Regions from separate parts of the Pseudoalteromonas sp. SWXJZ10B genome, predicted to be linked through region 1. Evidence: predicted binding sites of a transcription regulator. Region 1 holds the regulator's gene; each other region holds the start of a gene.
What was found. Region 1 encodes MetJ, which represses methionine synthesis genes. Its sites were predicted from a motif close to TAGACGTCTAGACGTCTA; they were not measured.
Positions count from the first base shown of each region.

Region 2: metK (methionine adenosyltransferase) is a predicted target of MetJ. The motif match lies at 1,367-1,384, and genes of this name have one in related genera.
Region 3: I6F54_RS04535 (methylenetetrahydrofolate reductase) is a predicted target of MetJ. The motif match lies at 1,943-1,960, and genes of this name have one in related genera.

Region 1 is NZ_JADYXD010000005.1:183,147-186,437, forward strand. It holds gene metL (bifunctional aspartate kinase/homoserine dehydrogenase II) at 1-216, opposite strand, end outside; gene metB (cystathionine gamma-synthase) at 387-1,634, opposite strand; gene metJ (met regulon transcriptional regulator MetJ) at 1,924-2,244, shown strand; gene I6F54_RS06945 (malic enzyme-like NAD(P)-binding protein) at 2,491-3,291, opposite strand, start outside.
Region 2 is NZ_JADYXD010000024.1:50,874-54,164, forward strand. It holds gene tkt (transketolase) at 1-1,182, opposite strand, end outside; gene metK (methionine adenosyltransferase) at 1,486-2,637, shown strand; gene I6F54_RS17095 (hypothetical protein) at 2,813-3,291, shown strand, end outside.
Region 3 is NZ_JADYXD010000003.1:206,858-210,148, reverse strand. It holds gene I6F54_RS04540 (M16 family metallopeptidase) at 1-1,753, opposite strand, end outside; gene I6F54_RS04535 (methylenetetrahydrofolate reductase) at 2,004-2,960, shown strand; gene I6F54_RS04530 (hypothetical protein) at 3,078-3,275, opposite strand.

The sequences.
Region 1 (3,291 bases):
GTTATTTAACTGCAGTAAAATATCAGCGACTGCTTGAGTATCTTGTTTTTGATAGCTTTGCCACAACGACACAAGTGTATCTGTAGTTTTACCTGCAGCAGACACCACAACACAGTCGCCCGTCTGAGTACGCCCAATAATTATTTTAGCTACGCTTTGATATCGCTCACTTGAGCTTAAACTCGAGCCACCAAATTTATGTACACAATTGACCATATTTATACCAATTCGCTTAATTAAGTTGTCTATTTTGAGGATAAGAAAACCGTGTCGATAACAAGGCAAAAATTTCGTTGTTTAGTTGTTCTATATGAGAAATTTTTAACGAAGTTAGCGTGCGGTTTAATCCCTCAAATTGATTAGGTATTATTGCGGATTGGTATTACTTACCAAAGCGCCGGACGGGCTGCACTTAATTTAACGTTACCGCCAGAAGTGCCTGCTCCTTTGCCTACACGGCCAACATTTTTATTTTGCCCTGGTTTTACAAGTTCAAACACTCGCTCAAAATCAGCGACTAAATCGCGTATATCTTCAATACCTACCGAAATACGAATAAGCGTATCGCCCACGCCCGCTTCTAAACGTGCTGTTGCCTCCATACCTGCGTGCGTCATAGTTGCAGGGTGACAAATTAAGCTCTCTACGCCACCTAGTGACTCAGCTAAACTAAACGTTTTAAGGCTAGTTAAAAATGCCGCAGCGTCGTTTATATCGCCTTTAATATCAAAACTCACCATGCCACCAAAACCAAGTTGCTGTGCTTTAGCCAGCTCATGTTGAGGATGTGACTCAAGACCTGGGTAGTAAACTTGGCTTACATATTCAGAGCTTTCAAGATACTTAGCTATTGCCAGGGCATTTTCTTGATGCTGCCTTAGGCGCACATTTAAAGTACGTAAACCACGAAGCGTTAAATAGCTATCAAAAGGCGCACCCGTAATACCAATGTTATTAGCCCACCAAGCAAGCTCATCACCAAGCTCTTGTGTTGCGGTAATAACTGAGCCGCCTACTACATCTGAGTGTCCGTTAATGTATTTAGTGGTTGAATGCACCACAATATCTACACCAAATTTAATAGGGTTTTGTAAAGCAGGCGACAAAAACGTGTTATCTGCAGCCACCAATGCACCGCATTGCTTTGCAACATCGGTAACCGCTTTAATATCTGTTAAACGAAGTACTGGGTTACTTGGGGTTTCTATCCAAATAAGCTTAGGTTTAATTACTAAAATTTGTTGAAGGCTTTCTTCTTTTGTTAAATCTAATATTTCGAGCTTTAGTAGTCCGCGTTTTTGTAAAGATGTAAATAAACGATAGCTGCCACCATAACAATCATGTGGAATTACTAACGTATCGTCACTATTAAGTAGCTGAGTAGCTAAATGCACGGCAGCCATGCCTGTAGCTGTAATTATGCCACGAGCGCCACCTTCAAGCTTAGCAAGCGTCTCAGCTAAAATATCACGATTAGGATTACCGCTACGACCATAATCATACTCACGCTTAGTATCAAAGTCGGCAAACGAATAAGTAGTCGATAAATAAATTGGCGGTACCACCGCACCATGATGTTTATCAGCATCAACGCCGTTACGTACAGCAATGGTTGCTTTGTTTTTTTCGCTCATATTCGTCACCTGATTAATTTGGATGTTTAGACGTCTAAAAGAGTAAGTTATCCGTTTTGATAAGTCAAAGTATTTTAAAGCTCTAGATGGCTAAAAGTAGAAGGGGCCTCTGCGAATAACACATTTTAGCTCACAAAAGTGTGCTTATCTTTACACCTACAATAGGCTTATTAAGATAGATCGGTATCTATTATTTGACTATCTTTTTTAAATCGATAGAATTTCACGCATATTTACACGCTTTTTATACCGTGTGAGAAATTAATAATCTGAGGCAACGATACATCTTATGGCTAAATGGAATGGTGAGTATATTCACCCATACGCAGAACACGGTAAAAAATCAGAGCAAGTTAAAAAGATCACCGTTTCGATCCCGCTAAATGTATTAAAGGTATTAACTGACGAACGTACACGTCGTCAAATCAATAACCTTCGCCATGCTACAAATAGTGAATTGCTATGTGAGGCATTTTTGCATGCTTTTACTGGCCAACCTTTACCAAATGACGATGACTTACGTAAAGATAACGCCGAAAAAGTGCCAGAAGAAGTTAAAAAAATAATGCAAGAAATGGGTCTAGAAGTACCCGTTTTAAACGAAGAATAAATATTACAAAGATAAAAAAAACCTCAGTAATTACTGAGGTTTTTTTATGTCTAAATTTTATTGCATAGATCTACTGTATAGATTTATACCAATTCGCTTAATGAAGTGATCTATTTTGAGGGAAGAAAATCGTGTCGATAACAAGGCAAAAATTTCGTTATTTAGTTGTTCTATATCAGAAATTTTTAACGTAGTTAACGTCAGATTTAATCCCTCAAATTGATTAAGTATTATTGCGGATTGGTATTACCGCATATAATTTTCTGGTAAATCAATTTGTGCTACACCCGACTCAATAGCAGCAAGTGCAACAGCTCTTGCTATACGCGGCAGTAAACGTGGATCCATTGGTTTTGGAATAATATACTGCGCACCAAATTCTAGTTTATCTACACCAGCGGCTTTTAAAACTTCTGCAGGTACTGGCTCTTTGGCAATACTTCGAATAGCATCTACTGCAGCAATTTTCATTTCATCGTTAATAGCGCTTGCACGTACATCAAGCGCACCACGGAAAATAAACGGGAAACATAAAACATTATTAACTTGGTTAGGGTAATCAGAGCGCCCTGTTGCCATGATTAAATCGTTGCGTGCGCCGTGCGCAAGTGCAGGATCAATCTCAGGATCTGGATTTGAACATGCAAACACAACTGGTTTTGCAGCCATTAGCTTTAAATCTTCAGCCGCTAATAAGTTAGGGCCAGAAACACCCACAAATACATCCGCATCTGCAATTACATCTTGCAATGTACGCTTATCGGTATTGTTAGCAAAAAGCTGTTTATATTCATTTAAGTCATCGCGGCGGGTATGAATAACACCTTTGCGGTCAAGCATATAAATGTGTTCACGCAGTGCACCACACTTAATTAACAGCTCCATACACGCAACAGCGGCAGCGCCTGCACCTAAACATACAATAATTGCATCTTCAATTGACTTACCTTGTACTTCTAGCGCATTTAACATACCAGCAGCCGTTACAATGGCAGTACCGTGTTGATCATCATGAAAAACAGGAATGCTACAACGCTCTATTAATGC
Region 2 (3,291 bases), on a different contig from region 1:
TTTAGAGCCATCCCAAATTGTTAAGTTTGAGCCAGCTAAATCGGCTGAGCCACCCATAAATTCGGGTAATAACGGACCAAACGCATTTAATGCATTTTGCGATGCTTTACGAGACGCTGGGTTTGCTGGGTTTGCTTGTAATTGCTCAATATACGCTTGAGATTTTTCAGCCCAATCGCCAGGAAGTTCGTTGTTAATACGACGCTTGTATTCAGCTGCAAGCTCTGGGTATGCTTTTGCGTATGCTGCAAATTTTTCGTCCCAGCTTGATTCAAGCTGTTGACCTTTTTCTTTGCTATCCCATTGTGCGTAAATATCATCAGGAATTTCGAACGCATCGCCAGTCCAACCTAAAAATTCGCGAGACGCTTTAATTTCGTCATCACCTAGTGGAGCACCATGACAATCGTGGCTACCTGATTTGTTAGGTGAACCATAACCAATAATTGTTTTACAACAAATTAGTGATGGCTTGTCGGTTACACTTTTAGCCTCTGCAATTGCAGCACTTACAGCATCGCTGTCGTGGCCATCAACACCACTAATCACATGCCAACCGTACGCTTTAAAGCGCGCTGGTGTATCATCGGTAAACCAACCTTCTACTTCACCATCGATTGAAATGCCGTTGTCATCCCAAAACGCAACAAGTTTACCAAGGCCTAATGTGCCTGCAAGTGAACCTGCTTCATGTGAAATACCTTCCATAAGGCAACCGTCGCCCATAAATGCATAGGTAAAGTGATCAACAATATCGTGACCTTCACGGTTAAACTGTGCAGCTAGCGCTTTTTCAGCAATTGCCATACCTACGGCATTTGTGATCCCTTGACCTAAAGGACCCGTAGTAGTTTCGATTCCTGGTGCATAGCCATACTCAGGGTGACCTGGTGTTTTAGAATGCATTTGACGGAAGTTTTTAATTTCGTCTAGCGGTAAGTCGTAACCACTTAGGTGCAATAGAGAATATATAAGCATTGAACCGTGGCCGTTTGAAAGAATAAATCTGTCACGGTCAGCCCACTCTGGATTCGTTGGGTTATGTTTTAGATAATCGCGCCATAGTACTTCTGCGATATCAGCCATGCCCATAGGGGCTCCAGGGTGACCAGATTTGGCCTTTTGTACTGCGTCCATTGACAAGACGCGAATAGCATTTGCAAGTTCTTTGCGAGATGGCATGAATTCTCCTACCTTTATTTGTATTTGCGCGGGTATTTATGTAATCGTTTATGCTCATAAGTCACTTAAGAGCTTTTATGGCACCATTCTTACTTATTGTGGGGGCGGTGTGCAATTAAAAACCCCATAAAAATGAGGCATTATGAATATTTTTTAAGACCAAAAAGTTATTATACATTTTATTTAGACGTCTAGGCGTAAAAACACTATGCAAGATGTTTTGTTTTCGATAAAATACGCCCCTTAATTTTTTAGCGCTAATACCGACGTTTGTGAAGCGCAATATTTGTGAGCAGAATTACAATGGCAAAACATTTATTTACTTCTGAATCAGTTTCTGAAGGTCATCCGGATAAAATCGCCGATCAAATCTCTGATGCGGTACTTGATGCTATCCTAGAGCAAGACTCTCATGCCCGTGTTGCATGCGAAACTTACGTAAAAACCGGTATGGTTATGGTTGGTGGTGAAATCACTACTAGCGCATGGGTTGATATCGAAGAAATTACACGTAAAACAATTCGTGACATTGGCTACACAAATTCAGACATGGGCTTTGATGCCGATTCATGTGCAATTTTAAACACTATTGGTAAACAGTCTCCAGACATTAACCAAGGTGTTGACCGTACTAGCCCAGAAGAGCAAGGCGCTGGCGACCAAGGCTTAATGTTTGGTTACGCATGTAACGAAACAGAAGTACTAATGCCTGCTCCAATTACTTACTCACACCGTTTAGTTCAGCGCCAAGCGCAAGTACGCAAAAGCGGCGAGCTTAACTGGTTACGTCCAGATGCAAAATCTCAAGTGACTTTTGCATACGAAAACGGTAAGCCAGTAGGTATTGATGCTGTTGTACTTTCTACTCAGCACAGCGAAGACATTTCGCAAAAAGATTTAGTAGAAGCGGTGATGGAAACAATCATCAAGCCGGTACTTCCTGCAGAACTTATTACAAGTGCAACTAAGTTTTTCATTAACCCAACAGGTCGCTTTGTAATTGGCGGACCAATGGGTGACTGTGGTTTAACTGGTCGTAAAATTATTGTAGATACATACGGTGGTATGGCTCGTCACGGTGGTGGTGCTTTCTCTGGTAAAGATCCATCAAAAGTTGACCGTTCAGCAGCATACGCTGCACGTTACGTTGCTAAAAACATTGTTGCTGCTGGTCTTGCTGACAAGTGTGAGCTACAAGTTTCTTACGCAATTGGTGTTGCAGAGCCTACTTCTATCAGCGTTGAAACGTTTGGTACAAGCAAGCTAGAAGAAAGCCGTTTAATCGAGCTTATTCGTGAACATTTTGACCTGCGCCCTTACGGCTTAATTCAAATGCTTGATTTAGAGCGCCCTATCTACCTTCCTACAGCGGCTTACGGCCACTTTGGTCGTGACGAATTCCCTTGGGAACGTACAGATAAAGCAGACGCACTTCGCGCAGCTGCTGGCCTTTAAGTCAAAATTGTTGTAGTAAATTAAAAACGGCCCTTTTAAGGGCCGTTTTTGCATCTAAAACTTATTCGCTATATTGTTTGTAGAGCGTCTACAAAATAACTATTAAATCGACCTCGAATTCTTTTGTACTTTAGGTATATACTCATTTCATTATAAAAGCTTTAGGGACAGTTAAATGGCCGATAACTTTCGCGTTATATTTGCAGGACTTGCCGATAACGTTGACATAAAAATAGCATGTACAAATTTAGCTGCAAAATTAAAAACATCAGATGAAAAAGTAGCTCTTTTTTTTAAAGGTAAGCCACTGTTTGCACCAAGCGATAAAGACAAAGCGTTAAAACAGGCTAAGTTACTAGCAGGCTTAGGCATTAAAAGTAAGCTTCAAGCTGTTTCAAACATCATTCAAAATGGCTCAAACCCTGCTGCAAATAACAACCAACGTGACGAACGTATTTTTGATGCACTCGATTACATCACTAGCAGCTTAATTCGCCTTGAAGAAAAGCTAGACGAGTTAGAGCAACGACTTCCTGAAGCTCAATTAAAAGCACCAGACGAAAGTATTGACGAATGGCAAGGTGACGATCTAATGCTAGATGATGATTTAGCGCCTCCTAAAAAACGCAGTAACTTACTTTTATATTCATTGAT
Region 3 (3,291 bases), on a different contig from region 1:
TTAGTAATTGATCGCTCACAAGTGTATACCACTGCGACGCGTTATCTTTATGAATACGTCCTTGAAACGACAGCATTTCTTTATCTATTTGATAACCAAAGCTACCCGCAAGCGGATAAAGTGCTTTTTGAATATCTTTATAGCTTGTCGCCTCTGAGCCACCTTGTGCAAGCATAGCCGCAGTTAACGCAGCAACGCCTTTTTTGCCTTGAGGGTCGGCAGCCGCACCGGTATTGAATAAAAAGTTAACATCAATTAATGGCGAGCTATTGGTTTTATCAAGTACTTTAAATACAGGAGCCGCAGGTGCTTGTTTAAGCTTTGCAGTAAGCGCATTTAAATCAACTTCTTGCTCAAAACTTGGCGCTTCATCAAGTGCCGACATTGTTAATGTGGTACGTGCGTTATCAGTAAAGTATTTATTAGCAACAGCTTTAATATCTGCGCTGGTGATGTTATCTGCCGATTTATACAGCTGGTTTATAACCTCAGGATCGCGCTCAAAATGCATGTAGCTGGCAAGGGTTGATGCAATCGCTTGCGACGAATCTAAACCATTAATAAAGCTGTATTTAAGGTTCGATTTTAAATCACTCAGCTTTTGCTCATCAACAAGCTCAGTGCGTGCTTTTGCATAAGTTCGGTTAATGGCATCGCGTGCAGTGGCTAAATCGTCTGCGTTTTCTACTTTAACAAATACGTGTAATAAACCCGGATCTTTAGTCTCTGGGTTATAGGTAAACATTTGGCTGGCAATTTGTTTGTCGACCACTAGCTCTTGATATAAATCTGAATTACTTGAAAAATAAAGCTGTGAGATTAAATCAAGCGCCGCTCTGTCTTTTTTAGCAGGCTCCCACGCAGCGCCTTTGTACGATACAAGTAACCAATGCCCTGGTAGCGCTTCATCTTGCTGGTGCAAATATTTTGGTGCTTGTTGCACAGGCTCTGCCTTAATGTCAGCAACGTAGTTACCTTTTTTCCAGCTGCCCCAATGCTTTTTAACCATAGCCATTGTTGCTTGTGGCTCTACATCGCCCACAATTACAATCGATACATACTCAGGCTTATAAAATTTAGCAAAAAACTCTTTACCGTACGCCATTTGATCGGGCATCGCTTCTATGTCTTTAAAAAAGCCCATAGTGGTGTGTTTATACGTGTGCTTATCAAACGCTTCTTCGCGTACAGCGCTTAATAATTTACGAACTGGGCTCGCGTTGTTTTTTAAGTACTCACCTTTTACCGTTTGTGCTTCGGTTCTAAATTGCTCTTCGGTGTAGGTTAAGTTTTGAAAAATATCAGCTTCAAGCTCAAGTACTTTATCAAGATGCTGCTTTGAAAAGTTTAAATGGTAGTTGGTGTAATCGTTTGTTGTATACGCGCGGTTATCAACACCTGAATTTTTTAATATGTCTGAATACACATCTTCAGGGTATTTTTGTGAGCCTTTAAACATCATGTGTTCAAAAAAGTGAGCAAAGCCTGTTTTGCCCTCTTCAACTTCGTTACGCGACCCAACCGATACCGGAATTTGAAGCGACACTACATCAGGGTAATCAGTTTTAACAACCATGACACGTAAGCCGTTTTCTAGCTCTTCAATTAAATAATCTTGCGAAAAAACACGATCATCAGCTTTATTTACTTGTTCTTGTTGTGCTGTTGTTTGCGTGCTTTGGTTTTGTTGCATGGCGCAACCTGTTAACGCCAGCGATACCGCTAAGCTGGTTGCTAATAATTTAAATTTCATTGTTGTCCCTTTTTAAATTGAGCAAATTTGTTGTCAGATTTAACTCTTTAATTATGCCCCAAAGCCAATAAATATAAGAGCCCCAAGGGAATTTATTATGTAAACAACTGTGTCAATTATAAATAATGGGAACAAGCACTATGAATAAACATCATGTTAGTTGAAAAACTTTCACTAAATAAATCTATCTAGACGTCTAAATGGCTGCTATATTAAATCCATCAAAACAAACTTAGCTGGAATGAGGATTATGGCTTTATCACTAAAAGAGAAGATAGTGGACACCAACCAAGGTGTTTATCTTATTGGTACTACCCCGCCTAAAATTGGCACCGATAAAGCGCAATTAAAAACCATTGCAGAAAAGCTATTAGGTCGCTTACACGAAATTGAATACGACGGCGTAATAATTTACGACATTCAAGACGAAAGCAGCCGAACCAATCAAGACCGCCCATTTCCATTTAAACAAACCGTTGATCCGCGTGAATACAGCCATTTAATTCGTAATTTATCTGCACAAGATGTAATTACTTATAAAAGTGTGGCGCAGCGTGGCGTGGGTGAATTTAAAGATTGGTTAAGTGAAACTAAAAACGACTACGATTTACAAAATGTAGTTTTAGTAGGTAGCCCGTCATCGGTAGGCGATATCAAGTTAAGTCTGCCAGATGCATATAAAGCATTGGCTGAGCAATCAGATGATTTCTTTTTAGGTGGCGTTACTATTGCTGAGCGCCATTCAAGCAAACGAAATGAGCACGAACGATTAATAGAAAAAACAGCACAAGGTTGTCAGTTTTTTATATCGCAAGCTGTTTACGACGCACAAGCGACTATAGAGTTAATCACTAGTTACGCGCGTACATGTAAAGCACAAGGTATTACACCACAACGTATTATATTAACGTTTACCCCGTGCGGCGGCGAAAAAACCTTAGACTTTATGAAGTGGTTGGGTATTTCAGTGCCAGAAGCTACAAAATGGCGCATGCTTGATGCAGACAATACATTAAGCGAATCAGTGCGTATTTGCCGCGAAAACCTCGACTTAATAATTAAAAGCTGTGCGCATTTAGATGTACCGCTGGGCCTAAATATTGAAAGCTTAACAAACCGTAAAGAAGAAATTGACGCGTCAATTAACTTATACCGTTTATTAAAAGCCATTATGGAATTGAACCTTGCGGAAAAGCTAATAGCTTAAAGGCTAGGTAAGAGCTAATTAACACCCTTCTTGGCAAGCCTCATGGCTTGCTTTTTTATGTCCGTACTTTGAAAAATGAATTAATAAATACAAGTAAAAATTTGCAGCTTAAGCTATTTATTGAAGCTGTTTTTGGTTATTACTCTCAAGCCTTTTTAAGGCAAACCCCATAGAGGAGCACATAACACCAAAAACTATTCCCTCATTAGATATAAATCTAATGCTAGTAAACGTTTCAAATAAGCTTATTATTGCTAAGGAAAAAATAAAACCTATCGCAGAAAAAACCAGCCAAGTTTGTGTGGCATGAGTCATGACGAACCTCCTTTTA